Regions from separate parts of the Alishewanella sp. SMS8 genome, predicted to be linked through region 2. Evidence: predicted binding sites of a transcription regulator. Region 2 holds the regulator's gene; the other holds the start of a gene.
The links. The regulator sigma-54, encoded in region 2, starts transcription at its own class of promoters, with help from an activator protein. The targets are predictions, from matches to a motif close to GTTGGCACGNNNNTNGNNT.

Region 1: the regulator sigma-54 is predicted to act here: its motif matches at 2,815-2,833, upstream of ORJ01_RS10885 (flagellar basal body rod protein FlgF).

What each region holds. Positions count from the first base shown of each region.
Region 1 covers NZ_JAPJEA010000003.1:90,697-97,832, reverse strand. Annotated here, with positions in the region: gene ORJ01_RS10900 (flagellar basal body P-ring protein FlgI) at 1-435, opposite strand, end outside; gene flgH (flagellar basal body L-ring protein FlgH) at 445-1,116, opposite strand; gene flgG (flagellar basal-body rod protein FlgG) at 1,131-1,919, opposite strand; gene ORJ01_RS10885 (flagellar basal body rod protein FlgF) at 2,005-2,751, opposite strand; gene flgE (flagellar hook protein FlgE) at 2,903-4,195, opposite strand; gene ORJ01_RS10875 (flagellar hook assembly protein FlgD) at 4,222-4,905, opposite strand; gene flgC (flagellar basal body rod protein FlgC) at 4,916-5,335, opposite strand; gene flgB (flagellar basal body rod protein FlgB) at 5,338-5,739, opposite strand; gene ORJ01_RS10860 (protein-glutamate O-methyltransferase CheR) at 5,803-6,636, opposite strand; gene ORJ01_RS10855 (chemotaxis protein) at 6,653-7,136, opposite strand, start outside.
Region 2 covers NZ_JAPJEA010000001.1:1,179,192-1,186,327, reverse strand. Annotated here, with positions in the region: gene ptsN (PTS IIA-like nitrogen regulatory protein PtsN) at 1-467, opposite strand, end outside; gene hpf (ribosome hibernation promoting factor) at 474-761, opposite strand; gene ORJ01_RS05460 (RNA polymerase factor sigma-54) at 787-2,274, opposite strand; gene lptB (LPS export ABC transporter ATP-binding protein) at 2,323-3,045, opposite strand; gene lptA (lipopolysaccharide transport periplasmic protein LptA) at 3,042-3,533, opposite strand; gene lptC (LPS export ABC transporter periplasmic protein LptC) at 3,523-4,077, opposite strand; gene kdsC (3-deoxy-manno-octulosonate-8-phosphatase KdsC) at 4,074-4,628, opposite strand; gene ORJ01_RS05435 (KpsF/GutQ family sugar-phosphate isomerase) at 4,630-5,601, opposite strand; gene ORJ01_RS05430 (calcium/sodium antiporter) at 5,610-6,587, opposite strand; gene mlaF (phospholipid ABC transporter ATP-binding protein MlaF) at 6,872-7,136, shown strand, end outside.

The sequences.
Region 1 (7,136 bases), on a different contig from region 2:
TAAGCCACTGACAATTAAACTGCCCTGCGCTACTGCGTAAACATTGCCATCTAAGCCGGTTAAAAAGGTTTGTAATAAAGTACCGCCACGCAAACTTTTCGCGCTACCTACGGATGATACCGTAATATCAATAGTTTGCCCGGGCTTGGCAAACGCCGGTAACTCGGCATGAATGGCCACTGCTGCCACATTTTTTATTTGTGTGCGCGAACCCGCTGGTAGGTTAATCCCAAAATTAGCCAGCATGGTGCGGAAGCTTTGTTCGGTAAAAGGGCTTTGCTCGCCAGTACCGGGTAAGCCGACCACCAACCCATAACCAACCAATTGGTTACTACGCACCCCTTCAATATCGGTGACATCTTTAATACGCGCAGCCTGAACAAGATTGCTACAAACTAGCGTAGATAATAAGCCGAGCATGATCAGAAACCGCATATACTGCTCCTAGAATGGCCAGAATGGACCATTAAAAAACTGGGTTAACCAGCCTGGTGATTGCCCGCCATGATGTGCACCCGTGCCGCTGTATTCGATACGTGCATTGGCAATCTTGGTCGACTCTACCGTGTTATTCACATCGACATCTTGTGGCCGAATAACACCAGTTAAACGGATATATTCTTTACCGGTATTTAATGTCAGCCATTTTTCACCGCGGATCACTAAGTTACCGTTCGACATGACCTGCAACACATTGACCGAGATATCGCCGACTAAGCTATTGCTCTGATCGGCTTTGGCGTCGCCTTTAAAGTCTTGGCTACTGCCCGCGCCAAACTGCAACACATTACCGCCAACCGACACATTGCTTCCGGCAAAATTAATCGGGTCAAAAGCAATGTTGCTGTCTTTAGCCGTTTCTGTTTTGGCTTTTTTCGACGCTTGGGTTTTCTCACGAAGCACAACCGTAATAATGTCACCTTCATGCCGTGCTTTGTTATCGGAATACAAGCTATTAGAATGGCTTTGCATAAACAACGAACCGTTTTTTACCACTGGCCGCGGCGCCGACTCTGGCGGCAAGGGAGCAAAATACGGATCGTTTGGCTGCGCTTCTTGCATAGAAGAACAGGCGGTTAAACTGCTGACCATCAGTATCAATAGGACATTACGCATGAGCTGTACCTGCCTTATAACTGTTGAATAACAAAACCAAGCATCTGATCCACGGTAGAAATGACTTTAGAGTTCATTTCATACACGCGTTGACTTTCAATTAAGCTAACCAACTCTTCTGTGACATTGACATTAGAGGTTTCTAGCGCTCCCTGCACAATAATCCCCAGTCCTTCTAATCCTGGAATGCCTTGCACCGGATCGCCGCTGGCTGGCGTTTGGCTGAATAAGTTTTGGCCAATCGGCTCTAAACCGGCCGGATTAATAAAGTTAGTGACAGTTAACTGACCTAATACCGCATTCTCAACCTGCCCGGCTAAACGAGCGGAGATCTCGCCATCTTGAGACACCATGATATTAGTGGCATCTGGCGGCACCACAATATTGGGCTGCACCTGATACCCGGCACCAGAGGTCACAACATTACCGTCACCATCAACCGTGAATTGGCCATTACGACTATAAGAAATAGTGCCATCAGGCATTAACACTTCAAAAAAACCATGGCCTTGGATCATCAGATCCAAACTGTTCTCTGTAGTGATCATATTGCCTTGAGTAAAGCTTTTTTGCGTCGCAACTACCTTGGTACCGGCACCTATCATTAAACCGTTAGGTAATTCAGAATTTTGTGAAGAACGCCCGCCTGGCTGATTAATGTTTTGATACAGCAAATCTTCAAATACGGCACGGCTCTTTTTAAAGCCTACAGTACTGGCGTTCGCCAAGTTATTAGAAATAACCGAGATATCACGCTGTTTCGCGTCTAACCCTGTTTTGCTGATCCACAATGCTGGATGCATTTGTACCTCCTGGGCTTACGCCCTATTAACTAAGTGCCAAGCAAGCTGCTGCTGGCTGAAGTAAAACGGTAAAAAGAAAAAAGCCTTAACCTACAATTCGCAGCAATTGATTTTGCTGTTGATCCATTTGCTCAGCTTGCTTCATCATTTTCACTTGTAATTCAAACTGGCGCTGTAAGCTGATCATCGTGGTCATTTCGCCAACCGCATTGACATTACTGCCCTCATAGGCACCGCTAAGCAAATTGACATTCGCACTAGCCTCGGCATCCTGACCATCTTTACGTCGAAACAAGCCATCGTTACCTTTCACAATATCGGCATATTCCGGTTGTACTAGCTTAATACGCCCTACTTCTTCTAGCGCATTCGCCGGGGCACCCTGCGCTCTCGCAATCACGGTGCCGTCAGCGCCGATTTCCATCTTCGCTAACGGCACAGGGAGTTGCAGCGGCCCCGCATCCCCCATCACCGGTAAACCGCTGGCGGTCATTAGCATGCCACTGGCACTAATCTGTAAATTGCCCGCTCGGGTGTAGGCTTCATTACCCTCTTTATCTTGCACAGCAAACCAACCGTTACCTTGAATAGCAACGTCTAATTCGCGTTCAGTAATAATCATCGCGCCACTGTCAAAGTTTTGACCTGGACTCTCTGTTAACGAAAACACTCGAGTAGGCAACCCCTCACCGAAGGCTTGCATGGCACGGGCCTGTTCAAAATCGGCTTTAAAACCCACTGTGCCGGCATTTGCCAAGTTATTTGCTCGTACGCTGATGCCATTCATGTTCTCTTTGGCACCGCTCATGGCGATATATAACAGACGATCCATAGTAAACCTCGCAGGGACTTGCTGTTTTTACTTAACGAAACTTTTCATCAACTTAATATATTTAAGCAATAAGAGTGCCAGCTTGATAAAACAGGATTTTTTGATTAAAAAAAAGCCACCCGTAGGTGGCTTGATTTGAATGACAAAGCGTTTACCGGATCTGTAAGATGGTTTGTTGAAGCGTACTGTTAACTTCCAACGCCCGAGAATTGGCCTGGAAGTTACGCTGCGCGCTGATTAGATCAACTAGCTCCGTTGTAAGGTTTACGTTTGACTGCTCTAACGCGGAGCTTTGAATACTACCAAAGGTACCGGTGTTAGGTTCACCAGCTAACGGCTCGCCAGACGCTAAACTGGCTTTCCAAGACGTTGCTCCCGCTTGGCTTAAGCCTTGCGGATTGGCAAAACGCACCATCGATACTTGCGATAAAAATTGTTGATCGCCGTTAGAGTAAGACGCCATAATCCTGCCGCCAACATCAATATCCAGCCCAGTTAAACGACCGACTGTAGTACCATTCTGACTTAGTGAGCCCACTTCAAAAGCTGATGCATATTGAGTTGGCGTTCGGGTACCTGCTTCATCGCGAAAACGGATACCAAAATCACCCACGGTTCCAAAATTAGCACCATTATTTAACAAGCCATTTAAATCAAGAGGCGAAATGGTAATATCTTCAAAGTCACCTGGATTTTCACCTGGTGTTCCATCTGACTTAAAAACTAATTGTGAGGTAGCCGAGGGAACAAGAGTTCCATTGAATGTGGTATACACATCCCAAGTATTACTCGCCAAAGGGTCTGTTCTTACAAAATACACACTGAGTATATGTGCCTGACCTAAGCTATCATAAATCGTTGTTGAGGTGGTGCTGTTATAACTGGCTCGGTCAGTTGGCTCAAACGTTGTAATGGTTGGTGGCAATGAACGTGCGTCTAAGTTCATACTAACAAACACATCACGTGTGGCACTGGGCGCACCTGCAGTAGTGGGGATCTGAATTGGCCCAGTTGTACTTAAACTGACAGAGCTAGTTGTACCTGAATCGGAATCCACAGGGTAACCTTGCAAAAAGGCACCATTGTTGTTCACTAAAAAGTTATTTGCATCTAGCTTAAACGCACCGGACCGGGTGTAAGCATAATCTCGAGAGCCCACTTCAGAGGAAGTCACAAAAAAACCGTCTCCCGTCACCGCTAAATCTAATGAGTTATTAGTGAACAATAACGACCCTTGTTGAAACTGCTGTGCAACTGATGATGTTCTGACCCCATCACCCACTTTAGTTCTACCGGCTTGAAATACCGAAGATGCATAAACATCGGCAAATTCAGCTCGAGACTCTTTAAAACCTGTAGTATTAACGTTAGCGATGTTATTTGCTGTGGTATCTAAATCTTTTTGTGCAGCGGCGATACCGCTTAATGCAATATTAAAACTCATATGTTACCTCACCTTAAGCGGTCGTATTAACCATAAGAAACTTCTAACACATCGGCCAATTTCACTGCCCCGATGCCTAATAAATTCAGTGTAATGCCGTTACCGTTGTTGCCCATACTGACACTGGATACAGGGGTATACACTTGTACTGGGGCATTTTCCGTTTTGCCTCTGGCGCTAACTTCAACACTGATGTTATAAAGCCCAGCGGCAACGGTTTCACCCGCTTGGTTCGTACCATCCCAAGCAAACTCATTTTTACCCAATTGCGGTTGATCAACATTAAATGTAGAAACTAACTCACCGTTGGGTTTAGTGATAATCACTTTCATGTTATCAGCTGGTTGTTCAAGGTTTATTTGGCCACGCGAGAGCGACTCACCGGTGAAAACCAATTGTTCAGATTGTGTCAGCACGCTACGCCCTACTAGTGATGAGGCTTGCAAGGCTTGATTGGACGACATGCTTTGCGCCAAGCTACTGAAATTATCATTAAGCTTGGTGATACCATCGGCCATGGTAAAGTTAGTCATCTGTGCGATCATTTGATCATTTTCTACCGGCTTGGTCGGGTCTTGATAAGCTAACTGCTGAGTTAACAAAGCAAAAAAATCTGACTGCGTTAAAGCGCCATTGTTTTTATCGGCAACTTTTTTCTCAGTATCCCAGTACATCCCTTCTAGCGCAGAATTTGTATTAATGGTTGTCATGCGTTACTCCTTAACCCTGACCTAACCGTAAGGTGCGCATTAACATTTGTTTTGCGGCATCTGCGGTTTGTACATTGGTTTCATAGGCTCGAGACGCTGAAATCATATTCGCCATTTCTTCCATAATGTTGACATTAGGCTTGTAAACATAGCCATTTTCATCCGCCAACGGATGATTGGGCGCATATTCCACATTCGGGGGTGCGTCAGACTCGACAATTCCCAGCACTTTAACGCCAGAGCCGGCATCTTGTTGCCGCTGCGCTTGCGCAAACTCGGTGGCAAACACCGGGTGACGACCACGGTAAACCTGATCGATACTACTGCTTACGCTGTTCGCATTGGCAATGTTACTGGCTGTGGTATTCATTCTTACTGACTGGGCGGTCATGCCAGAGCCAGCAATATCAAACACTTTAAATAAGCTCATAATTACTGTCCTGTGCCTGTAAGGGCTTTTTTCAAGCCACTGATCCGACTATTCAAAAATTGTAGGCTGGTTTGGTATTCGATGGCATTTTGCATCATGGCATTACGTTCGCGGTTCATGTCCACGCTGTTACCATCACCGGTATCAGTTTGTTCTGGATTACGAAACTTCACTTCGTGCCGGGTTGCAGTAGAAATGGCGAAATGCCCATCATGCGTCCGCTGCATGGAACGGCTTTGCCGAGATTGGGCGTTCACCAGCGCTTGCTGAAAATCGATGTCTTTAGCTTTATAGCCAGGAGTGTCAGCGTTAGCGACGTTTTCTGACAGCACTTGCGCACGACGATCTCGAACCAGCAACGCTTGTTCGTGCATGCCAAAGGCTTTGTCTAAACTGATTGCCATTTTTTTGCCACCTCATGTTGTAACCTTAGTTTGAGGAAGCAAAAAGCAGGCCAAGATGCAGAGTTAAGATTTCTTGCGGTAAATAATACCCGGATTACAACGCAGCATGTCAAAGTCTTCATTCATGGTTGACAATGACTCTGAGGCCCCGAGGATTAAGTAACCTTTACTATTTAATGACTGAGCAAACTGTTTGATTATTTTCGCTTTCACTTCAGGAGAAAAGTAAATCAATACGTTGCGACAGAATATGATGTCGAATTTCCCTAGCAGAGTATAACTGTCTAGCAGGTTAAGATGCCGAAAAGTCACTTTTTTACGCACGTTATCTTTAACGCGCATCATGCCATTAGAGGTATCTTCAAAAAACCGCGTGCGTCGCTCAGGTGATAAACCACGCGCTAAAGCTAAGCCGTCGTACTCGGCTCTGGCGCAATGCTCCAGCATTGTATTGGATATATCAGTACCTAAAATATTCACCCCACCAGGAAAGGCATTTGGCCGACTTTGCTGAAACTCTAGCGCGGTCATTGAAATAGAATATGGCTCTTGACCCGATGAGCTAGCCGCTGACCAAATTTTGACGCTGCGGCAAGTTTTTTCCAGCTCCGGCAATAATTGATTCTTTAGTAGCTCGTATGGGTAGTTGTCACGAAACCATAAGGTTTCATTGGTGGTCATAGCGTCAATCACGGCTGAGCGTAACTGCCGTTCAAACGGACTCATGGTTTTGGCAACCAGTTCAGATAAACTGCCATGGCTAAAACGTTGCATTAAGGGGGTTAAACGGCTTTTAACCAAATATTGCTTATTGTCACCCAGCACGATACCGCACTGTTGCTCGAGAAAATCCCGAAATTGCCGATATTCCGATTCTTGTAACTGCTTATTCTGCACGCATAACCCTTACCAATTATTCAACGTGGAGCCATTTTTGCACTGCTTGTGCTAACTCGTCGGGATTAAACTTTGCAATAAAATCCTCAGCCCCCACTTTTTGTACCATTTGCTGATTAAACACGCCACTTAACGAGGTATGTAAAATCACATGTAACTGTCGCAGTTTCACATCAGCTTTCACCGCCGCTGTTAGGGTATAGCCATCCATATCCGGCATTTCGATATCAGAGATCAGTAAACCCACTTTTTCTGTGATCGAATGTTGGCATTGTTCACTTAATTGTTGTAGATAGGTCAGCGCTTCGCGGCCATTTTTGACCAAGTGCATTTTTACACCCAAAGGCTCTAGCGCCCGTTTCACCTGATTACGGGCCACAGTAGAATCATCAGCAATTAAAATAACTCGATCGCCTAAATCAGTTGCAATGCTTTTCGACACCGTTTCATCGTGGATCATTGTCGGTGAGGGTGAAATCTCTTCGAGAATTTTTTCAACA
Region 2 (7,136 bases):
TCACCTGTTTTTTGGCTATAGTCGAGTAGTAGCTGATACAGTTGTTCATCTGACTCGACATGGCGGATTTTTTTGGTTAAGTCTTTCTGACTCAACAATTTGGCAATACCGGATAACGTACTTAGGTGCGTTTGGCATTGCTCAGTGGGTATTAAAATAGCGCAAAAAATATCGACGGCTTGGTTATCTATCGCATCAAACGCGATAGGGTCTTTACTGACCACAAACACCAAAATCGGTTGAGTTACGCAGTCAAGTTTGCCGTGAGGAATGGCGATACCGCCACCGATGCCGGTTGAACCGAGTTTTTCACGGGTCATTAAGGCTTCAAGAATCGTGTATTCAGATAGTTCGGGAAGCTGCTGGTGAGCCAGTTCGGCGATATATTCGAGGATACGTTTTTTACTGTTAAATAGAACTGCACTTTTCGTGCAGTTCTCCGCTAACATTGCGTTTAAATTCATAATAATGTCTTAGTGTCGTGACAGTTTTTCTTTGTGTTTAATGACCTGCCGATCGAGTTTGTCTATTAACTGGTCAATCGCAGCATACATGTTTTCGTTCTCAGACACCGCAAACACTTCGCCACCGGTGAGATGGATTTTAGCTTCGGCAATCTGTTGTAATTTTTCCACGTTTAAGATGACATGTACATTATTAATGTTCTCGAAATGACGCTCTAGCTTAGCAAATTTATTCTCGACATAATCTTTTAAGGCTTCGGTAATTTCGACGTGACGGCCTGTTAAATTGATTTGCATAGACTCTTCCTTTTAGTTAAGACACTTACAGCAGGGTCTTTCGTTGATTTGACGGCGGAATAAACAACGATTCGCGGTATTTAGCGATAGTTCGCCTAGCCACGTTTATCCCTTGTTCTAACAAAATCTCCGCCATTTTACTGTCACTTAGCGGTTTTGCCGGATTTTCTGCCGCCACCAATTTTTTAATAAAAGCACGAATGGCAGTGGAAGAACATTCACCACCACTCTCTGTACTAACATGACTGGAGAAAAAGAACTTAAGTTCAAAAATTCCACGTGGTGTATGCATATATTTATGAGTGGTGACGCGTGAGATCGTCGACTCATGCATACCGACCATTTCTGCAACATCATTCAATACCATCGGTTTCATGGCTTCTTCACCATGCTCAAAAAAGGCTTGTTGTTGCTGCACAATGCAATTGGCTACTTTGAGTAAAGTATCGTTTCGGCTTTCTAAGCTCTTTAAAAACCATTTAGCTTCTTGCAAGTGCGAACGAATAAATTGCGTATCAGCGGAATTTTTAGCGGTTTTGCTCATCGCCGCATATTGCTGATTGATCCGTATTTTGGGCATAGCGTCAGCGTTTAATTCGACTTGCCAACGACCTTTTACTTTTGTCACCGTGACATCAGGAATCACATACTGCTGTTCTTGTTTAATCACATCAGCACCCGGCCGTGGATTTAAACTGTGGATCAACTGCATGACTTCCTTTAACTCTTCTTCTTTGAGTTTAGTCACGCGCATCAAAGAACGAAAGTCTCTATTTGCTAAAAATTCGGTATAGTTGCTAATAATGAGTTTTGCATCATTTAAATAGGGGGTAGTTGGCTCAAACTGCCGTAACTGCACCAGTAAACACTCTTGCACCGAGCGCGCGCCAACCCCGACCGGATCAAATAATTGAATGCGTTTAATCACGGCTTCAACTTCGTCGGCCTCGACCTCGTTAGATTGCAGTGAGTCGAGTATTTCTTCGCAGCTGATACTTAAAAAACCATTGTCATCGATGGCTTCAATAATGATCTCAGCAATAGCCCGGTCGATTTCAGAAAAGGGCGTCAGTTGCATTTGCCAACGTAAATAATCTTGCAGGGTATCGCTGGTTTCACCCTGATACACCATATCGTCATCAGGCATGTTGCCACTGCTAACAGGGGCGGCACTGACTAAGTCATCCCAGTTATTATCTAGCGGTAAATCTTCTTGGATGTTTTGTTGATTCAGATCATCGCTGGTATCGCGATCGGCAGCGTCTTTTTGCTCTGAGTTTTTGTTGCGTGGATCGTCAAGGGTATCGCGATTGATATTGCCAAGACTGTGATCAACCTCATCTGGCTGACGTTCGAAATCATCATCGCCTTCGAGTAACGGGTTCGCGTCTAACGCTTCCTGTATTTCTTGCTGTAGCTCAATGGTAGACAACTGTAATAGGCGTATCGCCTGTTGCAGTTGTGGCGTCATGGTAAGCTGTTGTCCTAGGCGGAGTTGCAAAGAGGGCTTCATGTACCTGTAATTCTCTCCTGAATGCGCAGTTGCGTTCTATCTTCTTTACTATAGCCTGAATTGCTCACCTAGGTATACATCACGTACCTGCTGATTTGCTAGAACATCTTGCGGAGAACCGGCTGCAATCAGTTCGCCATGACTGACAATATAAGCGATTTCACAAACATCTAACGTTTCACGCACATTATGGTCAGTAATGAGAACACCAATGCCACGTTGGGCGAGGTGTTGAATGATTTTTTTGATATCAAGTACTGAAATCGGGTCAACGCCAGCGAACGGTTCGTCTAATAAAATAAAAGCGGGATCAGCGGCTAATGCTCGCGCGATCTCAACCCGACGACGCTCGCCACCAGATAACGCCATCCCTAAACTGTTGCGGATATGGCCGATATGAAATTCTTCTAATAAATCATCGGCAATTTCAGCGCGGCGTTGCGTGCTTAAATCTTTGCGGGTTTGCAAAATGGCCAATAAGTTTTCATGCACAGTCAATTTACGAAAAATCGAGCTTTCTTGCGGTAAATAACCAATGCCGGCGCGGGCACGTTGGTGGATCGGAGCAAAAGTAATATCTTGCTCGTTGAGGGTAATGGTGCCTTTATCCGAGGGAACTAAGCCAACAATCATGTAAAAGGTTGTCGTTTTACCTGCACCGTTAGGGCCCAATAAACCGACGATTTGCCCTGCATTGACCTCTAAGCTGACATCTTTCACTACCTGCCGGCTTTTATAGCTTTTGGCGAGGTGCGAGACCACTAACTTCATGGATTGTCCTTGTTTTCTGGGGTGAAAATCGTGGTAACGCGACGATTTTGCTCACCTTCAGCACTTAATTGTTGTAATTCAATGTTGTAACGGATCACGGCACCGCGCACTAAGCTACCGCTTTGCATCACTTCGGCATTACCCGATAACGTTAAAATTCGGCTGGCACGGTCAAATCGGATCTCATTCGCTTGAGCGGTTACAGGACGATCACCTTGCAGAGTTTGTGAATAGGTCGCCGGTGAGCCTGTTGTAATAAACACCTCTTTACCTTTACCAGCACTGGCGTCGACTTCAAGTTTGTCTGCTTTGATCAACATGGACCCCTGACGTACGACAACGTTATCGGCATAACTGGCAATGCTGTCAATTAATGAGGCTAAGGTTTTATCTGCATCGACCGAGATGGGCTGTTTATGATCCGGTTCGGCGGCCAAACTAACGGCAGAAAAAAAGGCCAAAACAATCATTAAGCTATTAATTTTCATTGAAATATACCGTCTCTAAATGCTTTTGCAATTGTATGGTTTCTTTTGTTAAATCGACATGCATACCTTGCCCTTTAATGAAAAAACCGGCGCCGGTGATCTGAACGATTTCATGCGTATGAATACTTTTTTCAGGCAACATCAGTTGTAATGAGGCCGTTTCAACGCGTTCTACTAAACCTAGGGTTTGTTTGTTTTGCAAAACCACTTGGTTTTCCAAAATAATCTTATCTTCAGGAAACCAGACACCTTGTAAGCTACTGATTTCCCAAGCAGGCTGATGTGCTTTATTAAACAGGGTATAGCGCGGTTGATCAAACTGCGTAAAGCCGAGCTGTTCAAAATGCTCTAATTTCAGCGCCTGCACGTGATCGGCAATATAGCCCTCATTGTCGTAGATGCGCAAGGTAACATTTTCAGCAATGTAATCCGGTTGAAATTCTCGATCCACTTGCAGATCCACTTGCTCAACGCTGGGATTCAACCACAGGTAGCCCGCGACTATCACGAGTAACATGACGATGAGCACAAAAAACTTTCTCATGAGCTGCTGCCATCAAATTGTAAAAATCGCTGTTGCGCAATCAGTAACAGATCGCATAATTCGCGCACTGCACCAAAGCCGCCAGGTAATGACGTTGCTAAATGGGCGTGCTTTTGCAAATAAGGATGTGCATCTTTTACCGCGACGGCTAAGCCACAATGTTGCATGACTTGCCAATCGGCCAAATCATCACCGATATAAGCGACTTGGCTGGCATCTAATTGCAGTTCAGCGAGCAGCGCTTGAAATGCAGCTGTTTTATTTTCTTGCCCTTGATAAATATAGGGCACAGTTAGCGATTTCATACGCTGCTCCACAATGGCCGATTGTCGCCCTGTTATCACGGCTACTTCTATGCCAGCTTGGCGCAGTGCTTTAATGCCATAGCCATCCCGGGTATGAAAGGCTTTTAGCTCTTCACCTTGATTACCTAAGTAAATGCGCCCATCCGAAAATACGCCATCGACATCACAGATAAGTAATTTAATATCAGCCGCGCGGCTGGCGTTAGTATCACTGATAGCTTGGTACAACTGGCGATATAAGTCCATGTTACATTACTCCTGCTCGCAGTAAGTCGTGCATATTCATGGCGCCGATTGGCTCGCGCTGCTCGTTAACAATGATCAGGCCATTAATTTTTCGTTGCTGCATAATATTTAACGCTTCGGCGGCGAGCATTTCTGCTTTAACCGTAATGCAATTGACCGTCATCACCTTGGCAATAGAGGTGCTGTGTATATCAATACGTTGATCAAGAATACGTCGTAAATCACCGTCTGTAAAAAGCCCAGCTAAGCGACCTTGTGCATCGACCACGGTGGTCATGCCGAGCCCTTTGCGTGAAATCTCTAATAAGGCATCTTTAATGCTGGCCTCTTGCGGTACGATAGGCACTAAATTCTCTTTATGCATTAAATCTTCTAAGCGCAACAATAACTTGCGACCAAGGCTGCCACCGGGATGCGATAACGCAAAATCATCGGCTGAAAAGCCTCTAATATCTAACACCGCGACAGCCAAGGCATCACCCATCGCCAGTGTCGCCGTGGTGCTGGCGGTGGGCGCTAGGCCAAGTGGGCAAGCTTCTTGAGGTACAGCTACACATAAGTGAATATCGGCCAAGCGCGCTAACGTAGAATCCGCTTTCCCGGTCATGGCGATCAGTGGAATACCCATGCGTTTGATAATTGGCACTATGGTCAGTAATTCTGCTGTTTCACCAGAATTGGAGATGGCGATAACGATATCGTCTTTTGACAACATACCCAAATCACCATGGCTCGCTTCGCCTGGATGCACAAAAAAAGCCGGAGAGCCAGTAGAGGCGAGGGTTGCCGCTATTTTGTTGGCAATGTGGCCAGATTTACCAATACCGCTGACGATAACTTTACCTTTATTATCGAGTACCAGCTGACAAGCGCGCTCAAAATCATCATTAAGATATTGTTCGAGTTGTCGAACGGCTTCGGCTTCGATGCGTAATACCGCTAAAGCCTGTTCACGGAAAGTCTTTGTGGTCATAACCAAGTTTACGCCAAATGAGTAAATAACAAATATTGGTAGCCAATAAAGCCGCTTAAAAGCAAGCCACCTTCTAATCGATTGATACGTTGTTGCTTGCCGATACGTATTGACATTAATAACAGTGCAAAGGCCGCCGCGATCATCACGTAACTATCCCGCGTACCAGCATTAATATCGAGTGTTGAAGGCCCAATCACTGCGCCTAAGCCTAACACGGCTAAAATGTTAAAAATGTTTGAGCCGATAATATTGCCCAGCGCCAGATCATCTTCGCCTTTTATTACGCCTATGACGCTTGCGGCGAGTTCGGGCAAACTGGTGCCGATAGCAATAATTGTTAAGCCGATGATTAAATCACTCATTCCAGCATAACGGGCAATGGTGACTGCACCCTGAACCAATAACTGCGAGCTGGCTAATAACAACACTAAGCCGGCGATAACCCAAAACACCGCCTTTAGAGTAGAGGTTGGGGGTGGAATTTCTGATTCAATTTCGCTGATAAGCGGATCGGTTGGGCTGGCATGCTTACCCCAGTACACCAACAAACTGATAAAGCTGAAAAAAGCGATAAGCAAGATAATACCTTCAGCCCGCGTTAAGTTATGGTCTGATAAAAAATAATATCCAACAAAGGTGAAAAACAGCATTAACGGAAATTCGCGCTTCAAGGTTAATGAGGCAACCGTAATCGGTTTGAATAGGGCAATCACCCCAATGACCATTAAGATATTTGTGATATTGGAACCTAAAGCGTTACCAACCGAGGTGTCGAGTCGCCCTTGTGCTGCGGCTGTTGCCGAGACCAACATTTCTGGCGCGGATGAACCCATCGCAACAATCGTTAATCCGATGATCATTGGCGAAACACCGCTATTGCGGGCAACAGATGATGCGCCGAATACGAAACGGTCAGCACTCCAAATCAGCAATACGAGTCCGACGATAACGAAGATAATGGCTAATAACAAAGGTGATATCATGGTGTCCGTTGTCTGCTTAACAGTTAAAAAGGGTATTTTCCCGTTTCTTGCTGCTAAATGCAAAAAAACCTCGGTAAAAACACCTACGCCAAGCATTATTCGAAAATACCTGCTGTTCGTTTCGAATTATTGCCACGACTTACTCTCTCATAGCGTTTACAATAAGCACACTTTGCCACTTTGCTCATATTGTAAACTGTTATGAATGTATATAACATGCGCGCCCTTAGCAAGATTGCCCGTTTAACGAGAGCTGACTGGTTGCAAAGAGAACTGGAGAAATAATGTTGTCTGATGTGTTGGTCGATATCCAAAACCTGAGCTTTTCACGCGGAGAACGAGTGATCTACCGCGATATGTCTATGCAGTTTGTCAGGGGAAAAGTTACCGCCATTATGGGGCCTAGCGGCATTGGTAAAACAACGCTGTTAAAACTGATTGGTGGTCAATTGATCCCAGACAGTGGCAATATTATGTTTGATGGCGTAAATATCCCTAAATTGTCACGTTCAGCTTTATATCAAGCCCGTAAAAAGATGAGCATGCTGT